3 regions of the Zhengella sedimenti genome follow, and region 1 is predicted to be linked to each of the others. Evidence: predicted binding sites of a transcription regulator. Region 1 holds the regulator's gene; each other region holds the start of a gene.
The links. The regulator PhoB, encoded in region 1, activates phosphate uptake and scavenging genes when phosphate is short. The targets are predictions, from matches to a motif close to TGTCATNNANCTGTCAT.

Region 1 (3,275 bases):
GGCGCCGCGTCCGTCGTGCAGGTGACGGAAAGACTGCGCGCCGGCGGCGTGACCACCCTGACGATGATCGTGGAGGCCAGGCCATGAAGACCCTGCGCACCGCTCTGGCCATCCTGCTGTCGCTCGGCCTCCATGCAGCCCTCGCCGCCGTTGTCGCCAACGGGATCGCCGGCGGTGGCGATGCCGGCGAGGCCGGCGATGTGGCGGTGACCGTCACGCTCATCGAAGCGCCGGGCGAGGATGGTGACGATACCGCGCCGGAGCAAACCGTGCCGCAGACCGATGCCATCCCGGAAAAGATCTCGCATGCGGCCGCGATGACGCCTTCCGCCATTGCGCTGCCCGTGCCTGTATTTCCGGACGCACCGCCTCTCGTGGCGCTTGAGGCAAGCGACATCGCCGTCGCCCTGCCCCGCATCGGCATGCCCGCCATCGCCCCGGCAATTCCCGAACCGCCGCAAAGCGAAAGCTGGGCCGACCTGCCTGAGACCGTCGCCGTTCTGCCGGCGCCGCGCCCGGACATCAGGCCGGCCCCCGCGCCGCCGCCCCCGAAGGCGGCCAGACCCGCACGGCCGGAGAAGAAAGCACAGGGCGCCATCGAAAGACGGCAGGAGCGGAAGGCGGGCGCGGGCAAGGCAACCGGCAGGGACACCACCACCCGGCAAGGGGCACGGGGCCAGGGCGCAGCCCCGTCACGCGCGCAATTGCGCAAGGCCATGGCGAGCTATGGCCAGCGCGTGAACAGCCATGTCGCCCGGCGCAAGCCGCGGGGTGCGGGCGGGCGCGGCACCGTCGGCCTCAGCCTTCGCATCGCCCGTTCTGGTGCGCTTCTCGGTGCCAGCGTCAGTTCCAGTTCCGGCGACCCGTCGCTCGACAAAAGGGCGCTCCAGGCCGCGCGTGGCGCCGCCCCCTATCCGCGCCCGCCAGACGAAGTGCCGGGGCAAAGCCTGGCCTTGCGCATAAGGCTGAGCTTCAGGTGACGGCCGGAGGAAGGGGCAGTCGCGATGGCCCCGCCCCTGTCACTCACTTTTCTTGGATGGCGTAGCCTGCGCCCCGGATCGTGCGGATCACATCGGGCATGTTGCCGATATTGACGGCCTTGCGCAGCCGGCCGATATGCACGTCCACCGTGCGCTCGTCGATATAGATCGTCTCGCCCCAGACATTGTCCAGAAGCTGCCCGCGCGAGAACACCCGGCCGGGATGCTGCATCAGGTATTCCAGCAAACGGAACTCCGTCGGGCCCAGCTTGACCTCACGGCGGGACCGGAAGACGCGGTGGGTTTCCCGGTCCAGCACGATATCGCCGACCGTCAGCGTGCCGGACAGCATTTCCGGCTTGGCCCGTCGCATCAGCGCACGCACCCGCGCCAGGAATTCGGGCGTCGAGAACGGCTTGACGAGATAGTCGTCGGCGCCTGTGGAAAGCCCGCGAACCCGGTCGCTTTCCTCGCCGCGCGCGGTGAGCATGATCACGGGAAGGCGTTCGGTCTCGGGCCGCAGGCGCAGGCGCCGGCACAACTCGATGCCGGAGACGCCGGGCAGCATCCAGTCTAGCACGAGAAGATCGGGCACGTTCTCGCGCAGGCGCAGTTCCGCCTCGTCGCCGCGGTTGACCACCTCGACCGCGTAGCCCTCGGCCTCGAGATTGTACTGGAGCAGGACGCCCAGCGGTTCCTCGTCCTCGACAACAAGAATGCGCGGTGTTGCCATCTGCCAGTATCCGGTTTCAGCCGATGCCTTCGGCGACATTGTCCACCTTCGGCCGCGCCATCGGCAACTGGTCGCCGGTGATCATGTAGTAGGCGTTCTCGGCGATATTGGTGACATGATCGCCGATGCGCTCGATGTTCTTGGCGCAAAACAGCAGGTGCGTGCAGGACGAGATCTTGCGCGGGTCCTCCATCATGTAGGTCAGCAATTCGCGGAACACCGACGTATAGGCCATGTCGATCTGTTCGTCGCGATTGCGGATCTCCTCGATTTCGTCCGCGCGGCGCCCGACATAGACCTCGACGATTGCCTTGACCTGGTCGCGGGCCAGTCCGGCCATCTTCTCGATGCCGAAATTGGGTTCGCGCATCACCACCATTTCGCCGATGGAGCCCACGCGCTTGCAGGTGCTCTTGGCCAGGTCGCCGATGCGCTCCAGGTCGCCGGCCATGCGCATGGCGCCAACGGCGAAGCGCAGGTCCTGCCCCATGGGCTGGCGCTTGCCGATGAGCATGACGGCGCGGTCGTCGAGATCGCGCTGCATCTGGTCCATCAACCGGTCTTCGGAGATCACCCGCTGCGCCAGGGCCACGTCGCCGGTCAGCAGCGCGCGCGTGGCCATGTCCACCATCTCGGCGGCCCGCTCGCCCATCGTGCGGATCATCGTGTCCATCGCGTCCAGTTCCTCGTCGAACGAGGTGACGGTATGCTCGCCCATGGCGCAGTCTCCCGGATTGGTAAGGCTCAGCCGAAGCGGCCGGTAATGTAGTCTTGGGTGCGCTTGTCGTCGGGGCTGGTGAACATCTTGTCCGTCGCCCCTTCCTCGACGAGGATTCCCAGGTGGAACATCGCCGTGCGTTGCGAGACGCGCGCGGCCTGCTGCATGGAATGGGTCACGATGACGATCGTGTAGTTTTCCTTCAGCTCGTCGATCAGTTCCTCGACCTTTGCGGTGGCGATCGGGTCGAGCGCCGAGCAGGGTTCGTCCATCAGGATGACTTCCGGCGAGACCGCGATGGCGCGCGCGATGCACAGGCGCTGCTGCTGGCCGCCTGAAAGGCCCGTGCCCGGCTCGTCGAGACGGTCCTTGACCTCCTCGAAGAGACCCGCCTTCTGCAGGCTGGTCACGACGATCTCCTCCAGGTCGGCCTTGGACCGCGCCAGGCCGTGGATGCGCGGGCCATAGGCGATGTTCTCGCGGATCGACTTCGGGAACGGATTGGGCTTCTGGAACACCATGCCCACCCGGGCGCGCAGCTCCACCACGTCGATGGACTTGTCGTAGATGTCCTTGCCGTCCAGCGTGATCCTGCCCGTGACGCGGCAGATGTCGATCGTGTCGTTCATGCGGTTGAGGCAGCGCAGGAAGGTGGACTTGCCGCAACCCGAAGGACCGATCAACGCCGTCACCTGGTTTGCCCGGATGTCGAGATCGACATCATAGAGCGCCTGTTTCTCGCCATAGAAGACGCTGACTTTCTCGCCGCGCATCTTGAGCGGGTGGGTTTCGTTCTGCGGCATGGTCTTGAGTGCTTCTTCAATCTTTGTTTCGGTACGCATGT
Region 2 (3,275 bases), on a different contig from region 1:
TGATCCGCAGGCCCCCTATACCCAGCTTCTCGTCTCTTCCATCCTGCAGGTCTGACACCATGACGGTCATGCTCGAAGCCATCGATCTCGCAAAGAGCTTCACCATGCACCTGCGGCGCGGCGTGGTGCTTCCGGTCATCGCGGGCGCGTCCTTCCGCGTTCATGCCGGCCAATGCGCCGTTCTGGGCGGACCTTCGGGCGCAGGCAAGAGCTCGATCCTGAAAATGGCCTATGGCAACTATGCAGCCGGGGCCGGTCAGCTCCTCCTGACGACGCCGAATGGCCGCGTCGACGTGGTGAGCGCATCGCCAAGGCAAGTGGTTGCGCTCAGGAAGACGACGATCGGTTATGTCAGCCAGTTCCTTTCCGTCGTTCCGCGCGTCTCCTGTCTCGACATCGTGGCCGAACCCCTGGCCGCGCGAACGGGCGACCGGGACAGCGCCCGCAAGGCGGCGGCACGGCTTCTCGAACAACTCAACCTCGCGCCGCAACTCTGGGACCTGCCGCCGGCCACGTTTTCCGGTGGCGAACAACAGCGCGTCAATATCGCCCGGGGCTTCATCACCGACCATCCGGTGCTGCTGCTCGACGAGCCGACCGCATCCCTGGACGCGGTCAATCGGGACGTTGTCATCGCCATGATCAAGGAAAAGAAACGGAAAGGCGTGGCGCTGCTCGGCATTTTCCATGACGAACAGGTTCGCGAGCGGGTCGCCGACACGATTGTCGACGTGAGCGGCTTCCGGCCCAGGCAAACGGCGGCCTGACCGATGACGCGCCTTTCGCCTTCGCCGCTCATACACCCCACCGCCGAGGTCGCGGGTTCGACGCTGGGACGGTTCACCGAAGTGGCGGAACGCTGCCGCATCCAGGATACCGTGCTCGGTGACTATTCCTACATCATGCAGGATGGAAACGTCTGGTGCGCCGAAATCGGCAAGTTTGCCAACATCGCTGCCAGTGTGCGCATCAATGCCACCAATCATCCGGTCTGGCGCGCAAGTCTGCATCACTTCACTTACCGCGCCGGCGACTACTGGTCCGATGCCGAGAACGAGGCGGAATTCTTCGATTGGCGGCGCGAGCACGTGGTGACCATCGGACACGACGTCTGGATCGGGCACGGCGCGACCATCCTGCCCGGCGTAACCGTGGGCAACGGGGCGGTGATCGGCGCGGGCGCCGTGGTTTCGAAGGATGTCGAACCCTATACGATCATCGGCGGCGTGCCTGCCCGGCTGATCCGCTTGCGATTTGCGCAAGGCATGGGCGAGCGCATGGACCGGCTGGCGTGGTGGGACTGGGACCATGATCGCCTGCGCGCCGCGCTCCACGATTTCCGCGCGCTCGATGCAGCGGATTTTCTCGACAAGCACGAAGCCCTGTGAACGGCCGTAACAGCGCTGTGCACTGTCACCGAACTGTCACGGATGCGACATGGACGCTTCACACAACCGCGTTAGCGAAATCATGAACTCTTAATAATCTGCGGCTTGTGGACGGGATGGAACATGCTTGAACTCACCGATGTGACCCGCCGCTTCGGGGCCAACACGGCGGTCGATTCCGTCACGCTCTCCATCCCCCAGGGGCAGATGGTCGGCATCATAGGCCGGTCCGGCGCCGGCAAGTCGACATTGCTGCGCATGATCAACCGCCTCATCGGCGTGTCGGAGGGTGTCATCCGTTTCGAGGGAACGGAAGTTTCCGCCCTTCGCGGCAGTGCGCTTCGCAGTTGGCAGCGCGATTGCGCCATGATCTTCCAGCAGTTCAATCTCGTGCCGCGCCTCGATGTCGTGGCCAACGTGCTGCACGGAACCTTGAACCGCCGCTCGACGATCAGCACCCTGTTCAACATCTATCCGCGCGAAGACATCCTGCGGGCGGTGGATATCCTGGAAAGCCTCGGGGTCAGCGAGAATGCGCTGAAGCGGGCCGAAGCCCTGTCGGGCGGCCAGCAACAGCGCGTCGCAATCGCCCGGGCGCTCATGCAGGCGCCCAAGATGATCCTGGCCGACGAGCCCATTGCCTCGCTCGACCCGCTCAATGCAAAGATCGTCATGGATGCGCTCGCCAGCATCAACCGCGATCACGGCCTCACCGTCATCACGAACCTCCATACGCTCGACACCGCGCGCGCCTATTGCGAGCGGATCATCGGCATGGCGGCCGGAAAGGTCGTGTTCGACGGTCCTGCCAGCGAACTGACCACCGACGCGGTGCGCATGATCTACGGCGTCGCCGACGGCGAACTGTCGGAAGACATGACCTCGACCGCCCTTGAGGGGGCGGCTGCAAGATCGGAAGGAATTCCGCAAGCCGCCAGCCGGCGGATGCTGGAAACCGGTGCCGTCACCCCTGCCTGAGAACGGACCGGAACTTGAGAAACGGGCCGGATGGACCGGCTTCAACCAGGAGAACTCGCATGTTCAGGAAAGCCCTTCTCGCTGCAGCCTCGCTGGCAGCCATCGCATTTGCCGCTCCGGCTTCGGCCGAGGACATCAAGGAATTCCGCATCGGCGTGCTTGGTGGCGAAAACGCCCAGGACCGTCTGACGTCCAACGAATGCGTCCGTGCCTATGTGCAGGACCTGCTTGGCGTTGAAACCAAGATTTTCACCCCTGCAGACTATGACGGCGTCATCCAGGGGCTTCTTGGCGGCACCATCGACATGGCCTGGCTCGGCGCCTCGTCCTATGCCAAGACCTACCTGACCAACCCGGAAGCCGTGGACGTGGTCCTCGTCAAGACCAATCTCGACGGATCCTACGCCTATCATTCCATCGGTTTTGCCCGCAAGGACAGCGGAATTACCTCGCTGGCCGACGTCAAGGGCAAGAAGTTCGGTTTCGGCGATCCGAATTCTACCTCCGGCTACCTGATCCCCTCCATCGAGATCCCGCGTGAGACGGGCTCGACGATGGAAAGCGGCGCCTATTTCGGCGAAGTCGTGTTCACGGGCGGTCACGAGCAGACCATCGTCGCGGTGAAGAACGGCGACATCGATGCCGGCGTGACCTGGGCCGATGGTCAGGGCAACTGGGAAGACGGCTACAATTCCGGCGCACTCCGCAAGGCTGTTGATGCCGGCCTGGTCGACATGAACGACCTGGTCGAGATCTGGAAGTCCAAGCCGATCCCGGAAGGCCCGATCGTCCTGCGCCGTTCGCTGCCGGCCGACGTCAAGACCAAGGTCACCGACTTCCTGAAGGGCCTGCACGCCCAGGACGCCCAGTGCGCCTACAACATGGCGGCCGGTGAAACCGCAGGCTTCC
Region 3 (3,275 bases), on a different contig from region 1:
AGTCCGCGGTAGAAACTGCGCGGCTGGCTTTCGCGGCTGATCACGGCGATCCGCTTTGCGATACTCTTGCCCAGGTCGCCCACCCGCTCGAGGTCGGCGGCGATGCGCATGGCGCCGACCACTTCGCGCAGGTCCTGGGCCATCGGCTGGCGCAGGGCGATGATCCGCACAGCCTTGTCATCGATCTCACGCTGGAGGCGGTCCAGCACGATGTCGCGCGCGCGGATGTCCCCGGCGAGGCTTTCGTCGGACCGGACCAGGGCCGAAACGGCGTCATAGACCATGGACTCCGCCATGCCGCCCATCTGCGCGATGCGGTCAGCCAGCATGTGAAGATCGGCGTCAAAGCCGCGCACGGTGTGATTTGATTCCGCCATTTCCGGTTCCTTGTCCTCCCAGGCGGCGCGTCGACGTGGGCGCCGGTCCGTTTGCATAACCGGCTAACATAGATTGCCGGCGTTGTCGTGTCCCGCCGTGCATTCATTCATCGCGGAAAAACCCCGGCACATCGCGCGGCAATGCTGTCACGCCCACTCATGCCGACGGCAGGACCACCGTGAATGTCGACCCCTCGCCGGGGACGGATTCGACCTTCAACTGGCCGCCATGGCGGGCGACGATGTGCTTGACGATGGCAAGCCCCAGCCCGGTTCCCTTGCGCATCCGGCTTTCATCGGCATCGACACGGTAGAAGCGTTCCGTTATGCGCGGCAAGTGCTCCCTGGCGATGCCCCTGCCATAGTCGCGCACCGATACCGCAACGGCAGGCATTCCATCAACACGGGCCGGGCTCGCCGTCACATCGATGCGGCCGCCGGCGTTGCCGTACTTGCAGGCGTTTGCCAGAAGGTTCTCGAAGACCTGGAACAACTCGTCCTCCTCGCCCGGGACCACCCTGGGCGCCTCGTCCCATTCGCTGCGGATCGCCACACCGCTTTCGCTTGCCAGATGCGCCATCGAGCCGATCAGGCGCTCGATGAGCGCGGTCAGGTCGACCGGCTTGCGGCCGCGCAAGACTGGCTTCATTTCAAGACGCGACAATGACAGCAGGTCGTCGATCAGGCGCGCCATGCGCCCGGTCTGCTCCTGCATGATGCCAAGAAAACGCTCTCGCGCCTTCGGATCGTCCTTGGCCGGGCCACGCAGAGTCTCGATGAACCCGGAAACCGAGGCGAGCGGCGTGCGCAGTTCGTGGCTGGCATTGGCGATGAAATCGGACCGCATCCGCTCCATGCGCCAGACCTCGGTTCGGTCGGAGAACGTGGCCAGGAAGGTTTCCGGCGTGCCGCCCAGCGGGCTCACCGTGACGCGGAAGCGGCGTTCAAGGGGCAGCCGTTCGACATAATCGGCCGATTGCGGCCTGGCATCGCGGATCACGCTGTCGACCAGGTCGATCATCTCCGCACTCCGAAAACGGAGCCGGAACGATGCGCCCTGGCGCAATTCGCCGAACATCTCGCGGGCCGGCTGGTTGGCGAAGATCACCTCCGCGCTGCTCCCGAAGACAACCAGCGGGTCGGGCATGGCATCGGCAAACCGGCGCACGGCGCCGTCGCCCGCCGTCTGGAGGGCGGCCGCCGGACGCGCCTCGCCCCGCCCGCGCCCGGCGATCCGGACAACCTGCAAGACCGCGACAAGCAGCAGGAACACGACGCCCGTCCATGCAAGTCCCCCGCCGAAAAGGGCCAGGCCAAGGGACGCCAACCCCGCAAGGGCCAGAACAGTCAGGGCGCGTCCGGGATCTTCAGGCGCTCGCATGGTTTCCTTTCCGGCCAGGCGCCCGCATGGCGCCCGTGTTCAGCCCCGGTTCCCTTCGATGGCGGTTTGGGGCAATGATCAGCTTCCTTGTTTTGTTTGAATGAAGGTTTGATGACAATGGGAAAGCGTCTCAGCCATGCCGGCGATACCGAACTGAAACCTGTCTCCATCGAGGTGGACGGCCATCAGCGGGTGTTCGACATCGGCGATCCGGACCTGCCGGACTGGATCAGCGACAACGTCATGACGGCGGGCGGCTACCCCTATGACGACAAGCTGAACCGCAAGGATTACGACCGGACGCTTGAAACGCTTCAGGAGGAACTGGTGAAGCTGCAGACCTGGCTGCAGAAATCCGGCCACCGCGTGATCATCCTCTTCGAGGGTCGGGACGCGGCAGGCAAGGGCGGGTCGATCGCTGCATTCCGCCAGTTCCTCAATCCCCGCCACACGCGCAATGTCGCGCTTTCCAAGCCGACGGAGACGGAGCGCCAGCAATGGTACTTCCAGCGCTATGTCGCCCATTTCCCGACGGCCGGCGAAATCGTGACGTTCGACCGCTCATGGTACAACCGCGCGGTGGTGGAGCCGGTAATGGGGTTCTGCACGACGGCGGAGTATCTGAAATTCCTGGACGACGTGCCTGATTTCGAGCGCATGATCTCAGAGGAAGGCATCCACCTGTTCAAGTTCTGGCTGAACATCGGCCAGGAAACGCAGCTCAAGCGCTTCCATGACCGGGTGCACAGCCGCCTGAAATACTGGAAATTCTCGCCCATCGACATTGCCGGAATCTCCAAGTGGGATGCCTATACCCGGCATCGGGACGCCATGCTGGAGAAAACCCACACGGATCACGCGCCATGGACCGTCGTGCGCGCCAACGACAAGCGGCGCCTGCGCATCGAGATCATCCGTCATGTCCTGCGGTCGATCGATTTTCCGGAGCGCGACGAGGAACGGATCGGCGAGCCCGACGCGGCCATCATCTGTTCCGGCGCGGACTTCCTGGAGCGGGACGGCGCGGACTGAGCGAGGCGGGCCGGTGCGGCGTCTTGTTCCAGCGGTGCGGCGCGCGGACCAGTTCCAGAAGGGCGCGCCAGGCAGCCCATGACTGCATGAGCCAATAGAGCGGCAGGCCGAGCGGCCACCATGACAGCCGCCGGCGTTCCGGCGGCGACATCGCCTTCCATCCCAGCGCGAAATGCACCGCATAGGCGCAGAGCATGAGGCCCAGGTCCAGGCACCAGAGGATGAAGGCGGGACCGGACGGGGTATCCAGAACGCCGGCCAGATGGAGCAGGACCGTCAGGTGAAACAGCGGATGCACCAGCGCGCAGAAGACGATCCCCAGCAGGAAAACCTGGATGACGAGGAGATCCGCCAGACCGCATTCCGCGGCCAGACTGCGGGGATGGCGGGTGTGGACCAGCCAGCACTGCATCCAGCCCTTCAGCCAGCGCGTGCGCTGCCCCAGCCAGTCGGACAGGGTATCGGGTGCATCCTCGAGGGTCGGC

Region 2: phnC (phosphonate ABC transporter ATP-binding protein) is a predicted target of PhoB. The motif match lies at 1,412-1,428, and genes of this name have one in related genera.
Region 3: ppk2 (polyphosphate kinase 2) is a predicted target of PhoB. The motif match lies at 1,859-1,875, and genes of this name have one in related genera.

Annotation. Positions count from the first base shown of each region.
Region 1 is NZ_JBKFFP010000001.1:961,852-965,126, reverse strand. It holds gene ACLB6G_RS04765 (ExbD/TolR family protein) at 1-87, shown strand, start outside; gene ACLB6G_RS04760 (energy transducer TonB family protein) at 84-980, shown strand; gene phoB (phosphate regulon transcriptional regulator PhoB) at 1,024-1,713, opposite strand; gene phoU (phosphate signaling complex protein PhoU) at 1,730-2,431, opposite strand; gene pstB (phosphate ABC transporter ATP-binding protein PstB) at 2,458-3,234, opposite strand.
Region 2 is NZ_JBKFFP010000004.1:86,416-89,690, reverse strand. It holds gene phnK (phosphonate C-P lyase system protein PhnK) at 1-55, shown strand, start outside; gene phnL (phosphonate C-P lyase system protein PhnL) at 60-767, shown strand; gene ACLB6G_RS12400 (DapH/DapD/GlmU-related protein) at 771-1,388, shown strand; gene phnC (phosphonate ABC transporter ATP-binding protein) at 1,512-2,366, shown strand; gene phnD (phosphonate ABC transporter substrate-binding protein) at 2,426-3,275, shown strand, end outside.
Region 3 is NZ_JBKFFP010000005.1:31,531-34,805, reverse strand. It holds gene phoU (phosphate signaling complex protein PhoU) at 1-377, opposite strand, end outside; gene ACLB6G_RS14095 (ATP-binding protein) at 535-1,758, opposite strand; gene ppk2 (polyphosphate kinase 2) at 1,876-2,790, shown strand; gene ACLB6G_RS14085 (glycosyltransferase) at 2,744-3,275, opposite strand, start outside.